2 regions of the Ensifer sp. LBL genome follow, and region 1 is predicted to be linked to the other one. Evidence: riboswitches for the same ligand, from Rfam matches in the RefSeq annotation. Region 1 holds a riboswitch; the other holds the start of a gene.
The links. A riboswitch is a leader RNA that binds a small molecule or an ion and turns the genes downstream of it on or off. The one in region 1 is predicted to bind FMN.
Positions count from the first base shown of each region.

Region 1 (2,962 bases):
TTCGGCATCGAGCCGCCGCTGTTCGACAAGCGTGACATCCACGTGCACGTGCCGGAAGGTGCGACGCCGAAGGATGGCCCGTCGGCCGGTGTCGCCATGGCAACCACGATCGTGTCGATCATGACCGGTATCCCGATCTCCAAGGATGTCGCCATGACCGGCGAGATCACGCTGCGCGGCCGCGTGCTGCCGATCGGCGGTCTGAAGGAGAAGCTCCTGGCAGCGCTTCGGGGTGGCATCAAGAAGGTGCTGATCCCGGAAGAGAACGCCAAGGATCTCGCCGAGATCCCGGACAACGTGAAGAACGCGCTCGAAATCATCCCGGTTTCGCGGATGGGCGAAGTGCTCGAACACGCTCTGGTGCGCATGCCGGAACCGATCGAATGGGACCCGGCAAACGAGCCGGCAACCGTTGCACCGGTTGATTCGCAGGACGAAGCAGGCTCTTCGATCGCCCACTGACGGGTGCTCGAAAAAGGGCGCCGCTGGCTCGCGCGGCGCTCATTTTGCAGAAAAATTGGGAAGACCGGCCATTGGCCGGTCTTTTTTGTTGTAAAAGCGCCCTGCAAGCCTTGCATTCCAAGGGATTAGGCGCAATTGGGAAAGGCAAGACGCGGGCGAAGCGCAAGCCGCCGCGCCTTAAAACACAGTCGTTTCGAACCAATCTGAAAGGGGTGGAAACATGAACAAAAATGAGCTCGTGTCTGCCGTTGCTGAGAAGGCCGGACTTTCCAAGACCGACGCATCTTCTGCAGTTGATGCAGTTTTCGAGACCATCCAGGCTGAGCTGAAGAACGGCGGCGACATTCGCCTGGTCGGCTTCGGCAACTTCTCGGTTTCGCGCCGCGAAGCCTCGAAGGGTCGTAACCCGTCCACGGGTGCGGAAGTTGACATCCCGGCACGCAACGTGCCGAAGTTCACGGCCGGCAAGGGCCTGAAGGATGCCGTCAACGGCTGATGAGATTTGCTTGGCGGCCGGACACGAGGCCGGCAGTCCAGGTATTCGAGGGTTCGGCGCAAGCCGGACCCTTTCGCATTTTGGGGCAGCCCTTGCGGGTACCCGCCATTTGCTCTAGGGCTTGCCCATTCTCAGGGCGGGGTGAAAGTCCCCACCGGCGGTAAGGGCATGAGAGCGCAGCGTCTTGAAGGCGCGCGAAGTTGGCCCAAGCCCGCGAGCGCCTCTCCTCGATTTTTGGGGGGAGGGTCAGCAGATCCGGTGTAACTCCGGAGCCGACGGTCATAGTCCGGATGAAAGAGAATGGTCGCCGGCACGAAGGGCAGGGATGCCCGGCGTCGTGTCGTGCGCTCATGCGTCCTGATTTGTGTTTGGTCCGCATTCAGGGTGCATGACATGAATCAGACTTCCCTCGGTTTTTCCTCCTCGCGCGCCATGGCCGGAGCCGGCTTCATGGTTCTGGCCGGGATCGCCTTTGCCGGCCTCAATGTCGTCACCCAATGGCTGACGATGAAGCTCGGTTTCCCGGCCACCGCCATGGCGTTCTGGCAATATGCCTTCGCCTTCCTCTTCTCGCTGCCGTTTCTGCGACGCGCCGGGCTGTCGGCCATGCGCACCGACTATCCCTGGCGCCACGTCGTGCGCGTGGTGCTGGCCGCCTTCGGGGTCGGGGCCTGGGTCTCGGGGCTAGCGCACGTGCCGATCTGGCAGGCGATCGCTCTGGTCATGACCTCGCCGTTCTTCATCATCCTCGGCGCCCGCCTGTTTCTCGGCGAACGTGTCGGCGCGGCGCGCTGGGCAGCAACCGCGGTTGGCTTCGCGGGGGCGATGATCATTCTCGAACCCTGGTCGGACAGTTTCAGCTGGGCCGCCCTTCTGCCGATCCTCTCGGCGCTTTTGTGGGGGGCTTCGTCGCTCATCACCAAGAGCCTCACCAGTCTTGAGCGCCCCGAAACGATCACCGTCTGGCTGCTTGTGCTTCTGACGCCGATCAACGGCGCCATCGCGCTTTCGGCCGGTTTCACCGTGCCCGATGGCGCAGCGCTCGGCTTCCTGCTGCTTGCCGGGATCCTGACCGTCGTCGCGCAGTATCTTCTGACGCTCGCCTATACGGTGGCCGACGCCGCCTATGTGCAGCCCTTCGACGACCTGAAGCTGCCGCTCAACGTCTTTGCCGGCTGGCTGGTTTTCGGTTACGCGCCGACGGGGTATCTTTGGGTCGGCGCGGTGCTGATCCTTGGCGCTTCGCTGTTCATCATGCGCAACGAAATGCGGCGCGAGCGCACCGCTCCCGCAACCGGAACGGTGTAAAACCCGAGCGTTGTCATTCGGCTGTCATCGGCATCGCGCAGAACCCCCATGTTTTCAGTGTTCGCACATGGGGGATTTCATGACCATCACTTCGCGCGTGACCGCGCTCGCGGCCGTTCTTCTTGCCTCCGCAGCATTTCCTGCGGCGGCCGAGCCCGTCTTCAACCGCATTGCATCCTTTGCTGTTGCCGATAATTTGCCGGAAGGCGATGCGCGCAAGGCGCCGACATCCGCCGAAATCATCGCGGCCAGCGAAGACGGCAATCTGCTCGTCTATTCCGACAGCCCGGGCAAGCGCGTCGGCCTGATCGACATCACCGATGCCAAGGCGCCCAAGGCAGCCGGCACGGTTTCCTTTGACGGCGAGCCGACCTCCGTCACCATCGCCGGTGCAAAGGCACTCGTCGCGGTCAACACGCGCGAGAGCTTCGTCAAGCCGTCGGGGCTTCTGGCGATCGTCGATCTGGCGTCGAAGAAAGTCGATGCGACCTGTGATCTCGGCGGCCAGCCGGATTCGATCACCGTCAACAAGGACCGCACGCTTGCTGCCATTGCGATCGAAAACGAGCGCGATGAAGAGCTGAACGATGGCAAGATCCCGCAGATGCCGGCCGGCGACCTCGTTATCCTGTCGCTGAAGGATGGTGTTGCCGATTGCGGTTCGCTGAAGCGCGTGACGCTGACCGGTCTTGCTGA
Region 1 is NZ_JBNDJY010000001.1:94,318-97,279, reverse strand. Features, by position in the region: gene lon (endopeptidase La) at 1-462, shown strand, start outside; gene hupB (DNA-binding protein HupB) at 683-958, shown strand; FMN riboswitch at 1,082-1,264, shown strand; gene OKW20_RS00470 (DMT family transporter) at 1,352-2,266, shown strand; gene OKW20_RS00465 (esterase-like activity of phytase family protein) at 2,334-2,962, shown strand, end outside.

Region 2 (2,962 bases), on a different contig from region 1:
CTGGGGCTACGGCCATATGCCGATCTTCGCATCGATCGTTGCGACCGGCGCCGGCCTGCATGTGGCGGCCTATTACATCGAGCACAAGGCGCATATCGGTTCGGTCGCAACGGTGCTGACGGTGGCGGTGCCTGTCGCGTGCTACATCGGGCTGCTCTACGCGATGTACGCCTATCTCATGCAGCAGGTGGACCGCCTGCATCTCTGGTTGCTCGCGGGCACAGCGCTGGTGCTGGCAGCGTCCGTAGTTGCGGCGATTGCCGGGCTCGACATGGCCAAGTGCCTGATCATCCTGATGCTGGCACCGGTCGTCACCATCGTCGGCTACGAGGTGGCGGGGCATCGCCACCGCATGGCGGCTCTGGGGCGCAGCCTGCACAAGGGTGATGCGGCGCATTGATTTTGCGAGTCGAAACAGCGGCTTGTCCTTTAACGCTGACGAACCGATTCAGGCGCTTCACGAATTGATTCAGGAGAGGTTGGTAGGGCGTGGCTGCCCCTCACCCTAGCCCTCTCCCCGCAGGCGGGGAGAGGGGACGAGCTCTATAGCCAGCCCGTGCTTCTCAGTCCGGGCGGGCCTCGTCCTCGATGGTGAAGGGTGAGTTTAGGCGACACGAGCGCCGCTTGCGTCCTTCTCCCCGCGTGCGGGGAGAAGGTGGCGGCAGCCGGATGAGGGGCAAGCCCTCACCGTGCGGATGAGCGGCAGCCGCCATTGCGGCGCCGTCAGGCCGGCTGATGTCGGAGCCCGCAGCCGATCAGGCGTTGACGAGCGCCAGCTTGGCGCGGGCGTCGAGGATCTGGGCGCAGGCGTTGGCCGCTTCCGTGCCCTTGGTCACGAAGTGCTCGCGGAAGAAGGCGATCAGCGGTTCGCTTTCCTGGAAATTATGCGGCGTCAGCACGGCCGAAAGCACCGGCACGTCGGTGTCGAGCTGCACGCGCATCATGCCGTCGAGCACGGTGCCGGCGACGAAATCGTGGCGGTAGATGCCGCCGTCGACGACGAAGGCGGTGCCGAGGATTGCGGCATAGCGGCCGGTCTTGGCCAGCGTCTGCGCATGCAGCGGGATTTCGAGCGCGCCCGGCACGTCGAAGATCTCGACGTCGGCGGCCGAACCGCCGAGCTTCGTCCATTGCGCGACGAAAGCATCGACTGCACGGTCGACGATATCGGCGTGCCAGCGGGCACGGACGATCGCGATCTTGGCGGTGGGGTGGGAAAGAATAGTCATAGGTCTCAAGCCTTCCAGGGTTTGGCGTTTCCAATGATCCCGTCGGGCGAACATGCATGCGCGCGGGGTCCCGTTGTGGGGCCCACGTTCCTGCTTGCTCTCTTCCATCCGGACTGTGACCGTCGGCTCCGGAATTCGACCGGATCTGCTGACCCCTGAAGCGTGAGCTTCAAGGCGCTCGCGGGCTTCGGCCTTGCGACCGCTACCGCCGGTGGGGAATTTCGCCCCGCCCTGAGAACAACGCGACTATATAGGGCGACCGCGCGCGGTCAAACGCACGGTGCGACGAAAATGCCGGAAATCACGACAGATTTTTGCTTGTGTGACGGAGCGACGGCAAATTCGTTCCCCGAAGTTGAGCCGTCTCGGCCACTGGTCGAGAGCGGATGCGCGATGATCAGCGCAGATCGTCGTCTTCGGCGGCAAGCGCGCGATTGGCCCAATGGAGCAGTGCATCCCGGTCGTCGAGACAATCCAGAGGCGCTTCGTAGAAGCGATGCACGACCACCGTCTTTCCGCCCTTCGCGTAGCTGAAGGGCTGGCACCCCTCGGCAACGAGCGCATCTTTCAGCGCCCGATCGACCCGAAAGTAAAGGCGATCCTTGATGCTGACGGCAAAGCGCTTGTCGGCGAGGAGATAGGCCCAACCGCCGAAGAAACGGTCGATCTGGACCGTCCCGATGCCGGAGAGTTCATCCTGAATATGCCGGACGAAGGCGCTGGGTTCGGCCCTGGCCATGGTCTCGATACCTCGTCGGCGGGTTCCTTGCCGCAGCAACGCCACGATGGCTTCAGGCCGGCGCCTGACGCGCCAGCCTGTGATGTTGTTTCACCCTATTCGCGAATGACCAACAAGTCCTTGGCGGCAAAGCGCAGCGTGACGTTGTCGCCGGAAACCGGCGGGGCGACGCCCGGATTGTTGAACATGTCGAAGGAGATGACGTCGCCGCCGACGCGAAGGCGCGTGCGGATGACCGAGCCGAGGAAGCTCGTCGAGACGACCTCGCCGGCTAGCGACGTGTCGCCCTTGGCACCTTCGGCGATCGAGCCTGCTTCGGGACGCAGCGCCAGCGAAATGCTGTCGCCGCCCTTCATGCCGGCGATCGGGTCCTTCAGCGCCACCTGCTGGTTGCCGATGGTGACCGAGCCTGCGGCCGGGTCCGCAACCTTGCCTTCGATGATGCTGAGCGTGCCGACGAAGGACGCGACGAAGCGGGTCGCCGGCGTGTTGTAGATCTCGAAGGGGGTGCCGATCTGGTCGGCGCGGCCGGCATTCATGACCACGATGCGATCGGAGATCGACAGCGCCTCTTCCTGGTCGTGGGTGACGAAGACGGTGGTGATGCCGAGCTGCTGCTGGATCTGCCGGATTTCCTCGCGCAGCGACACGCGGATCTTGGCGTCGAGCGCCGAGAGCGGCTCGTCGAGCAGCAGCACCTGCGGCTTGACCGCAATGGCGCGGGCAAGCGCAACGCGCTGCTGCTGGCCGCCGGAGAGCTGGTAGGGGAAGCGGTCCGCCAGGTGCTCGAGCTTGATCAGCCCGAGCATCTGCTTCACCCTCGCGTCGATCTCCGACTTGTCAGTGCCTGCGATCTTCAGACCGAAGGCGACGTTGTCATGCACGTTCATGTTGGGAAACAGCGCATAGGCCTGGAACACCATGCCGATGTTGCGCTGATTGGGCTTCAGCGAATTCTGGTCGCGGCCGTTGATGACGATCTGGCCGCTGGTCG
Region 2 is NZ_JBNDJY010000004.1:479,863-482,824, forward strand. Features, by position in the region: gene OKW20_RS18190 (low temperature requirement protein A) at 1-400, shown strand, start outside; gene OKW20_RS18195 (6,7-dimethyl-8-ribityllumazine synthase) at 756-1,229, opposite strand; FMN riboswitch at 1,322-1,472, opposite strand; gene OKW20_RS18200 (TfoX/Sxy family protein) at 1,627-1,968, opposite strand; gene OKW20_RS18205 (ABC transporter ATP-binding protein) at 2,064-2,962, opposite strand, start outside.
Region 2: linked by a shared signal. The riboswitch ahead of OKW20_RS18195 (6,7-dimethyl-8-ribityllumazine synthase) and the one ahead of OKW20_RS00470 (DMT family transporter) in region 1 are both predicted to bind FMN.